4 regions of the Rhizobium sp. CC1099 genome follow, and region 1 is predicted to be linked to each of the others. Evidence: predicted binding sites of a transcription regulator. Region 1 holds the regulator's gene; each other region holds the start of a gene.
The links. The regulator PhoB, encoded in region 1, activates phosphate uptake and scavenging genes when phosphate is short. The targets are predictions, from matches to a motif close to TGTCATNNANCTGTCAT.

Region 1 (4,210 bases):
CAATCACTCGTTTGCCATGGAAGTGACGGTAGGAACTATTCCATGCGCTTCATGACAACCCTTCTCGCCTTGAGCGTCATTGGTCCCACGGCCGCCCAGGCCGAAATGAAATGGAGAATCTACGCGAAATGCGCCTCCCTGCCCCGCGGCGGCCATCCCGCCGCGGAGCAAATGATCGTGGCGAAGCCGCGCCGCTTTCGCACCACTTGCGGCATCCTTTGAACAATCAGGCAGTTTCCGCGTTCATTTGAAGCGCAAAGGAGCTCTTGATGTCATACGGATCGCTGAGTGCTTTTGGTGACACCTGGTGCCGGTACAGCCCGGACACCGAGACCCTCGAGGCCGCTCATGACCTGGTGGACCAATACCTCGTGTTCGCCGAGGAAGCGCAAGTGGGAAATGACATCATCGACGAGATCGAGCTGCCCGTCCCGAAGCCTGTCCTGATCAAGTCGTTTGGCCTCGTCATCGCTGCCGAGCACCGTCCGCAGATAAGAACTCTGCTGATCAAGGCCGCCATGACGCTTGCCCAGTACCGCGACGACGTCGGACCACGGATGCGGTTAAAGCCTACGACACCGCACGGCAGGCCGCGGGCGGCCCGATCGCGGGAATTCGAGCGCCGTCTCGAAAAGAAGCTTGTGGCGGTCGCTGCAGAACGGATCAACCTCGGCGCGTTCTATCGCCGCGCCTTTATCGAGGCCATGCATTGACGCCAGGTGCGGTCGCACCTTGCCTTGCCCGCGACGTTCAGATCGCCGCCTGCATCAGGTAGAGGGATCGTTCCGGAGGAAGCTGTGCAACCATTTTCATCATGATCTTGGGATCGACATGGGGAACGGATCGCAGTTGGCCGTCCCGGTAGATGATCGTCAAGACGCGCGTCTCTTCGTCATAATCGAGTTCAGCGATCGTTTTCGTGTACACCAGGAACCGCATGCCGTTTACACCTCGCTGGTCAATGGAACATCACCAAGGTGATGGTGCCGACCATGACCCACCCGGAAACGATAATCAGGGACATTCTCAACAACGCCGTCTTGATCGTCATGGAATACTCCAAATCGCTTCAACCAAACTAGCTGTACTTTGGGACGAGTGTGGCCTATCGGGCCGAACCCTCATCCCGGCGGGATTATATGTCTGACGCCCTTAGGCGAGTATGGGAGCCGAAGGCGGACTGGAATCACCTCCAGCGCGACTAAGCACACCCTAATATAGGCAGTCGCGTGAAATCGACGTGACACACGTATTGCGCGAACAGCTGTATCGCGCGTCTCAATCTGTGCGCACAGCGACGGGGATAGGATAGGAACCTGATCCGGATCAGAAGTCGCCGAGTGCGTAGCCGGCGCCACGCACCGTCCGGATCACCTTATCGGCCTTGCCGAAACTGATGCCCTTCCGGAGACGCCCGATGTGTACGTCGACAGCGCGCTCATCGACACTGGCATCGTTACCCCACAGCGATGCCCTCAATTCCGATCGGGAGTGGACGCGGCCGGGGGACTTCATCAGAAACTCGAGCAGCCTGAACTCGGTGGGGCCGAGCTTGACTTCCTTCTTCTGCCTGTGAACCCGGCGGGCGTTCTTATCGAGCGTCAGATCCCCGACCTTCAGCGTGCTCTCCAGCAGCGCTGGATTGAGACGCCGCAGGAGGTTCCGCAAGCGGATGAGGAGTTCCACGGGGGAGACTGCCTTTATGAGGCAGTCGTCGGCTCCGGCGGAGAGGACGGCCAACCGGTCCTGCTCGAGGGCCGAGTCCAGCAGCACCACGATCGGAAGGCGGGCGGTCGCTCCAGTTGTCCGGAACTGGCGGCATGTCGAGATTGCCATCGAGCCAGGAGCCGGCGCACCGAATATCACCGCATCAGGCAGCCGCAACGCCACGAGCTCGACCAGCGACGCATGCGGGTGAAGACAGTTCACCGAATACCCTTCTGTCTCCAGAGCATGCTTCAGTGTCGCGAGCAGATCTTCGTCCTGCTCAACAACAAGTACCCGCACCGACATCTTCTCCGGCCTCCCTGCTATGCTTCCATCGAATATCCTGCGCCGCGGACGGTGCGGATGACGTCCTGCATGTTGGAGAAGTTCAGCGCCTTGCGCAGGCGACCGACATGAACGTCCACGGTGCGCTCGTCGACATAAATGTCGTGGCCCCAGACACCGTCCAGAAGCTGCGAACGCGAGAAGACGCGGCCGGGCGACGACATCAGGAATTCCAGTAGACGGAATTCGGTCGGGCCGAGACGGACTTCGCGGCTCTTGCGGTGAACACGATGCGTTTCGCGGTCGAGTTCGATATCGCCGCATTTCAGCACCGTGGAGAGCACCTCGGGCTTGGCGCGGCGCAGCATCGCCTTGACGCGGGCAACGAGTTCGGGCGTGGAGAACGGCTTGACCACGTAGTCGTCGGCGCCGGTGGAAAGGCCGCGCACACGCTCGCTTTCCTCGCCGCGCGCCGTCAGCATGATGATCGGCAGACGCTCCGTTTCCGGGCGCATGCGCAGGCGGCGGCAAAGCTCTATGCCCGACACGCCCGGCAGCATCCAATCGAGGATCAGAATATCCGGCGTGCGCTCCTGAAGCCTGATTTCGGCCTCGTCGCCGCGCAGAATGGTGTCGACCTCGAAACCTTCGGCCTCAAGGTTATAGCGAAGAAGCACGCTCAGTGCCTCTTCGTCTTCAACGACTGCAACTCTCGGGATCATTCGGTTCTGTCTCCTGAGGGCCGGTTCGGAATTGTCATTCCGTGACCGCGCCGACGGTGTTGGCAGTATCGTCCTTCGGACGTTCGCCTTCCGGCTGTGCGCCGGTCGCCATGTAATAGATCGTTTCGGCAATGTTAGTGGCGTGATCGCCGATGCGCTCGATGTTCTTCGCACAGAAGAGAAGATGCGTGCAGCTGGTGATGTTGCGCGGATCTTCCATCATGTAGGTCAACAGCTCGCGGAACAGCGAGGTGTACATCGCGTCGATTTCCTCGTCGCGCTCGCGGATCGACTTCGCCTTGTCGGCTGAACGCGAGGCATAGACGTCGAGTACTTCCTTGAGCTGGACCAGCGCCAGTTCGGAAAGATGCTCGAGACCGCGGGCGAGCTTGCGCGGAACGCCGGTGCTCTGCACGGCGATGACACGCTTGGCGGTGTTCTTGCCGAGATCGCCGACGCGCTCGAGATCGGCCGCGATGCGGATCGAGCCCATGATCTCGCGAAGGTCCGAGGCCACCGGCTGGCGGCGGGCAATCGTGACGATCGCCTTGTCGCCGATCTCGCGCTCGGCGTGATCCATGACGACATCGTCGGAGATGACCTTCTGGGCCAAGCCAGCGTCACCGTTAACCAGCGCGCGGACGGCGTCCGACACCATCTGCTCGGCAAGCCCGCCCATTTCCGAGATGCGGCGGGACAAATACTTCAGATCCTCGTCATAGGCAGAAAAGATATGGGTCGATGCCATTGGGATTGTCCTTGAATAGCCTGAACGCCGCAGCTCAGCCGAAGCGGCCCATGATGTAATCCTGGGTGCGCGGGTCGTCCGGATTGGTGAACATCTTGTCGGTGTCATTCTCCTCGACGAGATTGCCGAGGTGGAACATGGCGGTGCGCTGCGAAACGCGGGCTGCCTGCTGCATCGAGTGCGTCACGATGACAATACTGTAGTTCTCGCGAAGCTCGTGGATCAACTCCTCGACCTTGGCGGTCGCGATCGGATCGAGCGCCGAGCACGGTTCGTCCATCAGGATGACTTCCGGGCTGACGGCAACGGCGCGCGCAATGCACAAGCGCTGCTGCTGGCCGCCCGACAGACCGGTGCCGGATTCCTGCAGGCGGTCCTTGACTTCGTTCCAGAGGCCGGCCTTATGGAGGCTGCTTTCGACGATCTGATCAAGGTCGGCCTTCGACCTCGCAATTCCATGGATGCGCGGTCCGTAAGAAACGTTCTCGTAGATAGACTTCGGGAACGGGTTCGGCTTCTGGAAGACCATGCCGACGCGGGCGCGGAGTTCCACGACGTCGATGTCCGGATCGTAGATATCCGCGTCGTCCAGCTTGATTTCGCCCGTGACGCGGCAATTGTCGATCGTGTCGTTCATGCGGTTCAAGCAACGCAGGAACGTGGACTTGCCGCAGCCCGATGGGCCGATGAGGGCGGTAACAGTGTTTTCGCGGACGTTCAGGTTCACGTCGAAAAGCGCACGCTTCTC
Region 2 (4,210 bases), 1.6 Mb from region 1:
GACTTTCTCGCGCATGCGCGGCGCGAGATCGGAATGCCATTCGGCCGGCTTTGCGCCGAACCGGTCCTGGAAGCGCTCTAGGAAACTTGCGGTGAGCGCGATTTCCGGCAGGAGGATCAGCACCTGCTTGCCGCGGCGAAGCGTGTCGGCGATCGCCTCGAAATAGACCTCGGTCTTGCCAGATCCCGTCACGCCATCGATCAGCGAAACGGCAAATTCACCTTTTGTGACTTCGCTCAAAATCTCTTCGGCGGCATCCTTCTGCGGCCCCTGCAGCCGCGACAAGGCAAAGTCCGGATCGGGTTTTGCCACGACCGGAGGCGGAGGCAGGAAAACTGTCTCGAAAACCCCTTGGCTGATGAGGCCATCGACAACGCTCGTGGAAACACCGGCGGCATGTGCAAGTCCGGTCCGTGTCCACGAGATACCGTCCGATGCCGTATCGAGCACTCGGGCACGCGCAGGCGTCATCCGCTCCGGCTCGCCGCCGACGAAGCGCAATCCTTCCACCATCGGCTCCGGTTCGAAGGCATTCGGTGCACGAAGCGCCATGCGGGCAACAAGACCGGGCGGCGACAGCGTGTACGCAGCCACCCAGTCGATGAACTCCCGCATTTCCTTGGAAAGCGGCGGGCAATCGAAGACATGCGTGATCGGTCTAAGCTTCTTCGGATCGACGCCATCTTCACCGCCGTCCCAGACAACGCCGATCACCTGTCTGGGGCCGAGCGGCACCTGCACGACCGAACCAGGCTCGACCGCCATGCCATCCGGCACGGAATAGGAATAGGGTTTCGGTGCAGGCATGGGCACGAGAACCGGAACCGTGCGGGTTCCGGCTGGTGCCTCGAGTAACGCGCCAAAGAGATCGGACGAATCTGTGCTCATCGGGCGTGACCATGCCCGCTATAAAGTAAAAAGAAAACCTGCCAGAACATCGCCTGCTCGTCCTCATCGATGACGCCGCTCAACCGCATCCCCTCGATTCCATGTGAGCCGTCCTGCCGCACGCCGCATCACTCCTCGGCCGCGGCGGCAAGAAGCTCTCCGGCACAATCGGCCTGGCAGCGCCAAGTGCGGAAGCAATCGCGCGGTCGAGATCGACGGTATCCTCCCCTATGCACCAATGATGCCAAAACAGCCGCCAGATTGCTTCCGTCCTCGTCGAGCATCGGTGCCGTGACCGCCAGACATGGCGTGCGCAGGGGCGACGATCGGTCGGCCCTCAATCCATGAAAGAAGCGCCAGCCATCGATAGCGCGCCGGAGCGTGCCTTTTCCCGCGCCGTTTTCGCCGACGAAAAGATTGATGCCCGAAAGATCCATGCGGATCGATCGCAGCGACCTTTCGTTCTGGGCAAACATCGAGCGGAGCAGCATGCCTCGCTTTAACCTATCCGCTCAACGAAATGAATGGACCGCCACTATCTCCGGCGCGGGCGGCTGCATAAGCGGCAGGAACCGTGCATCGCTGTCCGCACGCAGATCATGTAGCGTGTGTTTTTCAAGCGCCTTGGTCACTTGGTTTATGTCGCCGTCCAGATGCCCCACCGGAACGAGATTGCCGATGATGAAATCAAAACGATCGCCGCGCTTGTTGAGAAGTTCGTGAAACACCGTCATGTCGCGCAGTTCGGTCGACCACTTTGCAAACCAGTAGAAAAGACCGGAGTTGCGCGCGGTCATGTGCACTGGCAAGATCGGCAGATTGTATTTGCGGGCAAGGCCGACCGCAGAGTTTTTCCACGGCCTTTCATTCAGCCGGCCGTTCGCCCAATAGGCGATGCGGCCCGAGGGAAACAATACAGTTGCCTTTCCTTGCTTCACGGCGTGGTTCGTAAGCTGCAGCGTCTCACGGGTCTTGAGTTTGGTCTTGTATTCGTCCCGCCATTCCACAGGGATCACCATTTCCGCAAAGCGCGGATTGACGCGCACCGCGTCCCGGTTGGCAAAGAACATCATGTCCGGGCGGCGGTTCTTCAGGAGGTCGAAAACTGCAACACCATCGGCAATGCCGGTCGGATGATTGCTGACGAGTATGAAGCCGCCGGAAGCAGGGATACGCTCGGCATTTCTAACCGCGATGTCCAGCGTCAGCAGGTTGCTCATATATTCGAAGCACTGAAAGCCCGGCATGTTCGCTACGTCGTTGGCGAACTGAAGCGCCTTGTTATAGCGCAAAAGCGCATAGAGAAAGGGCCGCATCACCGGCCAAAGCGGGTTTCGGACGATGCGCTGGCCGCGCTCGGCGATCAGAGTATCAACGATGTGTCCGGGGTTGCCGTGGGAAACCAGAGCGATCGCTTCCGCGAGCTGTCCGAAAGCCGTCGTGGATTGGCGCCGTGCCATGCAAAGTCCTGTTTCGTTCGGAACAGCTATCGCAACCTATTATGATGGAAGCATGACAAGAGCTTGGCCGATATTAGCAATTCCCTAACGGTCCCTCCTTCAAACTTGGCAAAGGCAAGAACAAAATCAAGGCCCGCGCCAGTGAACGAACTTTTGATTATCGCCGACCCGCGCCTGATGGCGGAACGCAGCGCCTGGCTTGAAAATCTCGAGCGCGAGCGGCGCTTTTCCGAACACACGCTCGACGCCTACGAGCGTGATAGCCGCCAGTTCCTCACCTTCCTGACCGGCCATATCGGCGGCCCGGCGACGTTGAAGGACATTGAATCTCTTCGCCCGGCCGATTTCCGCGGCTTCCTGGCTGCCCGCCGGAAAGAAGGTTCCGGGGCGCGATCGCTTGGCCGCAATCTCGCCGGTCTTCGGTCGCTGCTGCGATATCTGGAAAAAAAAGGTTTGGTGAACGCCGCCGGAGCAGGAGCCGTTCGCTCACCGAAACAGCCGAAATCGCTGCCGAAACCACTCTCCGACAAGCAGGCGATCAATGTCGCCAGCGACGAGGCACAGCTTAACGAGGAACCATGGATCGCTGCGCGCGACGCCGCCGTTTTCACGCTCCTCTATGGCTGCGGTCTGCGCATTGCCGAGGCACTTGACCTGACTGCGGACAGCTTGCATGCAGGCGCCACGACACTGCGCATCACCGGCAAGGGCAACAAGACGCGCCTGGTTCCGCTGCTGCCCGTTGTTTTTGAAGCCGTTGAGAAATACCGCTCTCTCTGCCCGTACCATCTGGAGAAAGGAGAACCGCTCTTCCGCGGCGCTCGCGGCGGCAAGCTCCAGGCTGGGATCATCCAGCGCACGATGCAGCGGATGCGCAGCGCCTTCGGATTGCCGGAAACGGCAACACCGCATGCGCTGCGGCATTCTTTTGCAACCCATCTGCTGGCTGGCGGCGGCGATCTGAGGACGATCCAGGAACTGCTCGGTCACGCAAGCCTGTCCACGACCCAGGTCTATACCGGCGTCGATTCATCGCGTTTGCTGGAAGTTTACGATCGTGCCCATCCGAGGGCGTAATCTTTTGTTAACGCATTCTCTTAAGGCAATATGCGCATGCGAGGCGTAGAGCATGAGTTCTCATACATTGTGACCGGAACATCATCATGACGATCACCGTCGGCCACCGTAGTCTGCGCGTTGCGACACCGGGCAATATGTTGCTCGGGCTGATTGCAGCCTTCCATATGCTGCTTGCCGCCGCGCTTCTCGCCGTGCTCCTTGCGGTGTCTTCGGCGCAGGCTGCCGACGATACCTGCACCGGCAAGAACCTGATGACCGAGCTTCAGCAGAACGATCCTGCCCGCTATGCAGAGGTCGTCAAGGAAGCGGATGCGACGCCGAACGGCAAAGGCATTTTCTGGAAGATCGAAAAGCCCGGCCTGAAGACCTCGTGGCTGCTTGGCAGCATGCATGTTACTGATCCGCGCGTGCTGAACCTGCCGCTCTACGCCCAGGCCGCTCGTGATGGCGCCGATACGATCGTCATCGAATCCGATGAGATCCTGAGCGAAAAAAAGGCGGCCGCCGCTCTCCTCACCCGGCCGGATCTCACCATGTTCACCGATGGGACGACGATCGAAAAACTCCTGTCGCGCGAGGATTACGCCCGACTCGGTGCGGGCCTCCAGCGACGCGGCATTCCGCTCTCCGCCGTTTCGCGCATGCGCCCCTGGATGATTGCGAGCGCCGTCGCGCTCCCCGCCTGCGAGATTTCCCGCAAGGCCAAGGGTATCCCCTTCCTCGATCAGAAGATCGCAGCCGACGCAGCCGCCGAAGGCAAGCAGGTGCGCGGGCTCGAAACG
Region 3 (4,210 bases), on a different replicon from region 1:
ACCACCACGATCGTTCTCGGATCGGCCGAATTCCGCATTCAGCCCTTTGAGCCCTTTGGAATACGAACTTGCCTCGGAGCGGGCCGATGCACTTGGTCGCCAAGGCCGTAAAGTCGAGGCGGCACTTGCAAAACTTGCCGTCTCGACAAAGAGCGATAATCGCACAGCTGATCGAGAAGGCCTCCTGAATGACGCCGCGGAGGCTGTCTGGGCATTGTTCATTCAGCGGGAGATCTGCGGACTCCGCAACAACTGGGACCTCGTCACACGGTATGGGATTCCCGGCGAAGTGCTTGCGAGGGTCGGGGCCATACGGCGATGAACTCATCAGGCTGGCCTCTATTCGACAGCAAAAGACATGTGCGTTCGCAGCACGCGACCGTCATTGCCGGAAAATTTACAATGTCAGAGAAGCGCGAAGACTAACCATGGGGGGCCACGCAGAACTCGGCTGCAAGAAGTCGTCAATGAAACCACGCAAAGGCGGTACTCGCCATGCCTATACCGGAAGCTTCAGCTGACGTCGCTAAGCGGCTGCCGCCGCGATGTATCGCCACGGCCGCCATTAAATGTTGCGTGCCGCGAGGATCCAGTCTGCCGCAGCAGAGATATCGTCGACCGTTGCAGTTGGCGAAGGCTTAAATCGTGTGTCGTCCCCGCGACGATACTTGCCTGTGCGGACGAGCACTGCTTTGGAAAGTCCGGCCTGCAAGGCACCCGCGACGTCCGTTTCCGCGTCGTCGCCCACCATGACGGCCTTTGCTTTCGGACAATTCATGCTGGCGAGCGCGGACAGGAAGAATTCGGGTGACGGCTTTCCCAGGATAGTGGCACGCCTCTGACTTGCGAACTCCAGCGCCGCGATGAACGCGCCCGCGTCGAGACTGAGTTTGCCGTCAACATCCTGGAACGTCCGGTTTGGCGCGAGCCCCAGGAATTCCGCGCCCGTGACCAGCTCGCGAAATGCGGCATTCAGGGTCTGGTAATCGAAAGCCTCGCCGGCGTCGCCGACAACAAGAGCTTTCTGTGGCCCTCCTGCCAGGTCGTGGAAATCCAGCGCGAGATCGGGATGAACCAATAGGTATGGCGATCGATCGTGCTTATCGAGCCACTCCCGCGCGGCTTGCGCCGGAGTGAAGAGCTCATCGCTTGTGGTGTAAAGTCCAAGTCCTGCAAGTCGCTGCAAGAGCGCCTGCTTGTTCGAGCGTGTCGTATTGCTCACGAACCGGATGAGTAGGCCGGCTTCGCGCAAGCGCGCAACAGCATCGGTAGCGCCCGGTATGACTTCCTCGCCGTCATAGATAACGCCAGCGAGATCCAGAAGTACTCCGCTGATCATGGACGGAGAATGAACGCCGAAGCATCGTGCGTCAAATTTAGGAATTCGGCGGAGATCTTATCGCGAATCCGTGGGCCGCAAGGAACCGGTCTTGTCACTCAACCCACTGACTTTCGCGCCCGACTTCCGCGTCCGCCTCGTGGCCGTCGGTGATATTTGCGGCCTATTTGCGGTGAGAGCAAACCCACAGAATGGCGAGGATCGTCGTCTGTAAGGCGCAGCGCGCTATGCTGATGCGTTTTTCACGCACGCCTGCATTACCGCTATATCGAGCTCATCAAGCGCATGGACCTTCGAAGAGTACGAGCTCTCCCGCAACATATTGCCTGGTGTAATCGCTCCGTCATGCTGGCATGAAATAAATTGCGATGCGTGGCATGATGCGGGGCACATCGGAGAGAGCTATGAATACGTCAAAGGATGATCTCGATAAACCAGACTGGCTGGAAGCCGAATTGGCCGATACGCTCGACGAGGACTACGAACTCGAGCTCTCCGAACCGGCGCTGTCGGAAGAAATCCGCAAGATCTATCGCACGTCGCATCCACCCCCGATGCCGCGTGTCGATTACTTCCGCGCCCTTCTGGCGCTGCAGGCCGAGCTGATCAAATTGCAGGACTGGGTCTCCTATCACAGGGAGAAGGTCGTCGTGATCTTCGAGGGACGCGACTCGGCCGGCAAGGGCGGCGTGATCAAGCGCATCACGCAGCGGCTCAACCCTCGCGTGGTGAGAGTGGTGGCGCTGCCGGCTCCTTCGGACCGAGAGAAAACCCAATGGTATTTCCAGCGTTACGTGCCACATCTGCCGGCCGGTGGCGAGATCGTGCTCTTCGATCGGTCCTGGTATAATCGGTCCGGCGTTGAGCGCGTCATGGGTTTTGCGACCGAAGACCAGGTGGAACAATTCTTCAACGATGTGCCCGAGTTCGAGCGCATGCTGGTGCGCTCCGGCATCCGGCTGGTCAAATACTGGTTCTCGATCACTGACGAGGAACAGCAGATGCGTTTTTTGATGCGCATCCACGATCCCCTGAAGCAATGGAAGCTGTCGCCGATGGACTTGCAATCGCGCGTGCGCTGGGAAGCCTATACCAAGGCAAAGGAAGAGACCTTCGCCCGCACGAATATCGCTGAGGCGCCCTGGTACATCGTCGAGGGCAACGACAAGAAGCGGGCCCGCCTAAACTGCATCGACCACCTGCTTAAGCAGATTCCCTACGAAGACGTGCCGCATGAGGACATCACGCTCCCAGAGCGCGTGTTTAACCCCGACTACGAACGCAAGGTCCTCCCGCCCGAGCTCTACGTGCCGCCGAAATACTGATGCCACCCCAAAAGCATCAAAGACACTGTGCGGATCGCGCAACCTTCTTAGCTGCTGGCTCGTCGTCTACTGTTCCCGCCAGGAGCATGTAATGCTGTTGGAAAAGGTTTCCGTCTACGTTGAGATGACGGATATCTTCTCGCCTTCAGCACAATCCACACGACCACGGCAGCGTTGTCGTCGCCAAGGGTTGTCACGTACATCCGGGCACAATTCTGCCTACTGCTTCGGAAAATCCGGCGGGATTACGGGCGTATTGCCAATAGGCGGCGCAGGCTTGACAAGATCTCCGTCGCCGATGGACGGCGGCTTTAGCACGCCGTTGCAATCGGACAATTTCGAGGTATCCGACCCATCCGTAGGTTCTGAATTGCCGTTCTCAAGGGCGCGCGCCCGGTTCTGCTGCTGATCTGGCGCCTGGCAGCGATCCGACTGACTGGCGAGCGGTTGGGCAACCGTCAATCCGCACAAAAGTCCGAAGGCACATGCGCCGATGCGCTTCGTGCAATTGACGACATTTTCTTGAATGGAGAGCATGAACCCTCCTTCGTTCGCTGTCGTGGAAACACTTTGGAATATCGAATGTTCCAAATGTGTTCGCGCGGCGGTCAATCGACGCGAATCGTCCGATTTTGTGCCCGATGCTTTTGTCGCGGCCAACATCGAAGCGCACATGCTGGCGTGACTGTCGAAGCAGTGCCGCCAGTCTGTCAACTCGGTTCGACCTTGCTGAACGCGGCTCCGGGATCGCTGCCAAAGCATATATTGGCGTGCCGTCACTATGAACCAAGCACTGTGTCGCTTTCATGCGCTCCCAGCGTGTCCGACAGCCGTTCGGTGACATACCGCATAAGATCGGGTGTGGCGCGATCGAAGCCGTAGACCCAGTCGGGGAAATTCAGCGACTCCTGCACGGCCCAGATGTCATCGTGCCGATCGGGCGGCAGGATGCCGGCAGGGTCCCCGACGGCCACCCATCCGATCGGCACCGTGGTCCCAGGATCGAGCCGGGTGCGCAAATGCACCGTAGCGTGGACGCGTACCTCGCTGCCGTGGCCGACCCGGGCACCATGGAAGATGGCAGCCCCGGTCGCGACGAATACCTCGTTCTCAAGCTCTGCGCCGGTCACATGCGCGTGCGGACCGATCAGGCAATGGTCACCGATCAAGCAGGAGTGTCTGGGGCGGCCGCGCACAACGGCGTTCTCCATGACGATGCAGCAGCGGCCGATGCGGATGGCGCCACCTCCTTCTCCAATGATGCGCGCGCCATTCAATATGCGTGCGCCCGGGCCAATGGTGACGTCACCGCAAATTGTTGCATCAGGCGCGACCCACGCGGCTGGGTCGATCTTGGGACGCTTGCCCTGGTGTCCAATGAGCATATGCCTTCCTCCAGATGACGTCTCGTTTTGGAAAGAGCGATCCGAACAAACCTCGTCGCCAACCTCGCAACGCTAATGTGTGAACGTCCTGACGCGCGGGGTAATGGCGGAACTGGCCCCCAATCGAGAATCCAGAATTGACGGCCACGTCCTGGATATAG
Region 4 (4,210 bases), 470 kb from region 1:
ACGACCGCCATTAGAACGGCAGGCGGAATGGATTCGATCGCCTTTCGGCGGCTTCCCTCCAAGGACAGATGCCACACGAGCACAAGACCGCTCAGGCGCGTGAGCACCGTCACGGCTGCCATGGCGATGATCGCGACAAGGGTGGAGAAATCGACTGTCATTGCGTTACCTCCACGCGCCGACTGCCGCTGGCAACTGCCGCAAGCAGACCGGCGCCGGCGCCGGCTGCGATGTACCAGACGCCTGGTACGAAATGTTGGGTCGCTACCGCGGCCGCACCGCTTGCGATAAGCACAGCGCCGGTTTCCGGTCCCTTCCAGAAGCCCATGACGAGCACGATGAAGACGGCCGGAAAGGCGAAATCCAGTCCAAGCGCCACGGGATCACCGAGGAAAGCGCCGAGCGTCGCGCCCGCAAGGCTCGAAAGCACCCAGGCGAGATAGAAGGGCGCGGCAAGCCCAGCGAACCAGGCGGGCGTGAGCCGCGCAAGACCGGCGCGGAATTCCGCCATCGCCCAGATCTCGTCTGCAAGAAACAGGCATGCGAAATAGCGCCTGCGTCCGCCAAAAGCCTGCATCTTGGTGCCGAGCGAAGCACTCATCAGCACATGGCGGATATTGACGAGCAGGGCCGCAAAACCGACGCTCGTCCACGAGGCCGGATGCGTCCAGATATCCATTGCCACGAACTGCGAACCGCCGGCAAAGACCAACGCGCTCATCAGTGCCGTCTCGACCGGGGAAAGCCCTTTCGTGACCGCGACCGCGCCGAAGACGAGGCCGATCGGTATGACGGCAGCGATGAGCGGCGAAATGGCTCTCATGCCGCCCAGGAACTCCGCCCATTTTCCATTCTCATTCACGACAGGATCTCCGATTTGATGCGGAGGTTTTAGAATGGAGATGAATGGTCGTCTTGAACGAAAGTGACTACCGCGCGCGGTATTGGCCGGGCGTCACGCCGGTGCGCGCCTTGAAATGCCGGCTGAAATGCGCCTGGTCGGCAAAACCGCATTCGAGCGCAATCTCCGCCGGCTGTCCGCCAGCCTGCAGCTTGCGCCGAGCAACGCGAATGCGGATATCAGTGAGGAAGGCGTGCGGCGTGATGTGGAATTCCTTGCGGAAGGCGCGTATCAGATGCGCACGGCTGAGGCCCGCCACGGCGGCGAGTTCTTCAAGTCCGACATCAAAGGCGTAGTTTTCCATCAGGTAGTCACGGGCGCGCTGCACGGCCGACCGCTCCTGCGTGTCGATCGGCACGATGATTGAACTGCCGTGATGCCGAAACATGGCCTCGAGCACAAGGAACATGCCCTGACTGGTCTCCAGCGCACCGGCCCCCAATTCCAGCGCGCGGTGCGCATCATAAAAAGCCTCGGCAAGCCGGGGATCGTGAAGGATCTGCTTGCCGAAGGCCGGCATGCCGCTGAAGGTGCGGCCGGTGACATCTTCCAGGATTTCGCGGAAGAGTGACGTGTCCGGGTAGATCATCCGGTAGCGATAGCCGCCCTCGACAGGCACGCCGTCATGGATTTCGCCCGGATTGATCAGATAGAGATCGCCCGGCCCCGAGCTTTCGCGCGCCCCCCGGATCGTCGCGATCTGGCTGCCGCTTTCGATAGCGCCAATGCTGAAGGTCTCGTGGGCATGTGGCGCGAACTCATGCGTCAGGAACGTCGCGCTCAGGCACTCCATGCCGCCGAAACGGCTGTCACGCCAGAATCGCGTCGTCTCCGCTCCAGACAGCGGCATGGCTTCGGTTGCCTGTTCCTGGGAGATGTTGTCCATCGGCCGGATATAGCATCTTTGGGCCGCCCATTCTTGAACAAAAGTGATCAGGCGATCTTGCGCGCGCTGACCTTGCCCATCGGATGCAGCGAATGGACGCGGAACGGCCCGCCTGTGCCTTCCTCGATCATCAACGCGATGTTGGCGACGGTGACCGGCTCAGCGAGAACAGGCTCGAAGACGTTACGCAGCGCCTGCTCGATGCGCGGCATATCGACAAGATTGACAGGACCCGTCAAAGGCATGTGGAAGCGGAACTCGTCCATCACATAGGGATTGCCCCAGCGATGCAGGTTGGCAAACTGCGCGGCTGAAAGCGCATCCGGATCGATGCGCTCGATCTCGGCTTCGGAAAGCGGTGCACGGAAGCGGTCGAAATGCTGCACGACCGCAGAAGCGAGATAGTGCATGTGTTCGCAGGGGACCGACGGCACGAGGCTGAAGTAATTGCGCAGGCGCGCGACCTCGATCCTTGGAATCCGGAACGGCTGGAAGCTGCCGGAAAAGCGCATCATATCGCGTAAAAGTTGCGTTTCCGAAACATCGGGTGCAAGATGAAACGGCGCCTTCAGCACACCATGGAAACCGTAGCGGCGCGGCACGGCAGTATGGAACGCTATATCGTGGATGCCGATGCCGCCAATGGCCGGAGGTTCGACCATCTCGCCGGAAAAGACGTTGCGGCCGAGCCAATTGGCCGCCACCTCACTGAGCGGATCGCTCGGCGTCGGCGTGAAGCAAATGGCGTAGCGCATGCAATCTCCTCCACCAAAGGAAGGGCGCGCAGACGATTCCGGCGCCGTCGATGCGCAAGCAGATAGGTGATTTGCATGACAGAATAACGAAAAGCACCAGCTTCTAATTCACGTTTAACGTGAAGCAGCCGTGATATGGCTCGAAAACGCGAAACTTTCCGGCAGGGCGAAAGGTGCGGAACGGCCGTCGGCCATATGTACGGCAGCTTCGGCAAGACGGTGGGCAAGGCCGAAGCTGACCTTGAAGCCGCCGGTCAAGGCGATGAGCTTCGGATACATCGGATGTGGACCGATCATCGGATCGCGGTCGATCGCCTTCGGACGAAGGCCGGCCCAGCGCTCGACGACCGGCGCCTCGCCAAGCACGGGGGCCATCTCGCGCGCAGCTTCGATCAGAGCGTCGAGTTGAGCATCGGTCGTATTGGGATTGTCAAAACGGTCCTCGCTGGTGCTGCCGATCGCAGCATGGCCGCCCTCATGAGCAATGATATAGAGGCCGTCGCGGAAGATGGTGGGAAAGGCGGGATCGATCTCGGCCTTCAACAGCGCCGCCTGCCCCTTGACCGGTTGGCCGAGCGGCCTTTCCAATCCGGGCGTGAACCGCTGCAGAAGTGGAAATGACTGGTGACCTGCCGCGACGATGCAGCGGCCGAAGGCGATTGTTCTCCCACCGGCGTCGGCGATCCCGCGTTCCGGTTCGAGACCGCCAACTGTAGCATTCTCGATAATGCTCACACGCTTTGCCTGCCTCAGAAAGGCGACAAGAGCGGCGACCAGCGTGCGGGGTGCGACGCGGGCAGCGAGCGTGTCGTACACGAAGCCGCTCGCACCAGCGGCAGGGTCGATCCAGCCTGCAACCGGCGGAGCATCTGCGACATGCCAATGGAAGCTGCGGCCGTGCCAATGCCAATGTGTTTCGGCATCGGCGGAATGGGTAAGCGCGATCTTGCGCAGATGCGGCTTCGGCAGCGGGATGATGCGGCCGGAGCGGCGGTAGCCGGTGGAAAGGCCGGTGGCAGCTTCGATCGCAGCGATCTCGGCTTCGAGGGAAACCAGCGCATCGAACTGGAACTGCTTCTTGGCATTCCATTTGTCCGGCAAATGCGGCATCAGCGCCCCGAGCAGCCCGCCGCTCGCACCCTGCCCCAATTCACCGGCATCGACGAGGAGCGTGTCGATGCCAAGCCGCTCGGCATGAACCGCCGCCCACAGCCCCATGATGCCGCCGCCGGCAATCAGCAGGCTGACGGACGATTGACCGGAGGAGATGGCCGCACTATCGGCTTTAGGCATGACAGAGATTGATCCCGATCAGATTGGCAGCACGAGCCAGCCGCTCGAATGGCGCGACGGCGATATGCCCTATTCGCAGGCTTTTGGCGACCATTTTTATTGCCAGACGGACGGGCGGCTCGAATGCGGCCACGTCTTTCTGGCGGGCAATGGCCTGCCGGAACGGTGGACCGGCAAGGACAATTTCCGCATTGGAGAGTTGGGGTTCGGCACCGGGCTGAACTTCGCGGAAACATGGCGGCAATGGAAAGCGCATCGCCAAAGGGACCAACATCTGAATTTCATTTCCTTCGAGCTTTACCCGATGCGCCCGCAGGAGATCGGTCGCGCACTTTCGCACTGGCCGCAAATCGATGCCGAGCGGCAGGCGCTGAC

Region 2: QA644_RS17920 (1-acyl-sn-glycerol-3-phosphate acyltransferase) is a predicted target of PhoB. The motif match lies at 2,390-2,406, and genes of this name have one in related genera.
Region 3: ppk2 (polyphosphate kinase 2) is a predicted target of PhoB. The motif match lies at 1,670-1,686, and genes of this name have one in related genera.
Region 4: QA644_RS12840 (DUF1045 domain-containing protein) is a predicted target of PhoB. The motif match lies at 2,618-2,634, and genes of this name have one in related genera.

Annotation. Positions count from the first base shown of each region.
Region 1 is NZ_CP121641.1:2,030,040-2,034,249, forward strand. Features, by position in the region: gene QA644_RS10405 (hypothetical protein) at 43-222, shown strand; gene QA644_RS10410 (hypothetical protein) at 270-713, shown strand; gene QA644_RS10415 (hypothetical protein) at 751-939, opposite strand; gene QA644_RS10420 (winged helix-turn-helix domain-containing protein) at 1,327-2,013, opposite strand; gene phoB (phosphate regulon transcriptional regulator PhoB) at 2,031-2,714, opposite strand; gene phoU (phosphate signaling complex protein PhoU) at 2,749-3,462, opposite strand; gene pstB (phosphate ABC transporter ATP-binding protein PstB) at 3,497-4,210, opposite strand, start outside.
Region 2 is NZ_CP121641.1:3,586,773-3,590,982, forward strand. Features, by position in the region: gene QA644_RS17910 (primosomal protein N') at 1-888, opposite strand, end outside; partial or broken gene QA644_RS17915 (hypothetical protein) at 1,046-1,379, opposite strand; gene QA644_RS17920 (1-acyl-sn-glycerol-3-phosphate acyltransferase) at 1,401-2,348, opposite strand; gene QA644_RS17925 (tyrosine recombinase XerC) at 2,490-3,425, shown strand; gene QA644_RS17930 (TraB/GumN family protein) at 3,512-4,210, shown strand, end outside.
Region 3 is NZ_CP121642.1:1,250,338-1,254,547, reverse strand. Features, by position in the region: gene QA644_RS27170 (DUF6665 family protein) at 1-322, shown strand, start outside; gene QA644_RS27165 (TIGR01458 family HAD-type hydrolase) at 566-1,339, opposite strand; gene ppk2 (polyphosphate kinase 2) at 1,744-2,664, shown strand; gene QA644_RS27155 (hypothetical protein) at 2,884-3,201, opposite strand; gene QA644_RS27150 (gamma carbonic anhydrase family protein) at 3,444-4,049, opposite strand.
Region 4 is NZ_CP121641.1:2,501,158-2,505,367, forward strand. Features, by position in the region: gene QA644_RS12825 (AzlD domain-containing protein) at 1-161, opposite strand, end outside; gene QA644_RS12830 (AzlC family ABC transporter permease) at 158-823, opposite strand; gene QA644_RS12835 (AraC family transcriptional regulator) at 930-1,787, opposite strand; gene QA644_RS12840 (DUF1045 domain-containing protein) at 1,835-2,542, opposite strand; gene QA644_RS12845 (FAD-binding oxidoreductase) at 2,657-3,835, opposite strand; gene mnmD (tRNA (5-methylaminomethyl-2-thiouridine)(34)-methyltransferase MnmD) at 3,834-4,210, shown strand, end outside.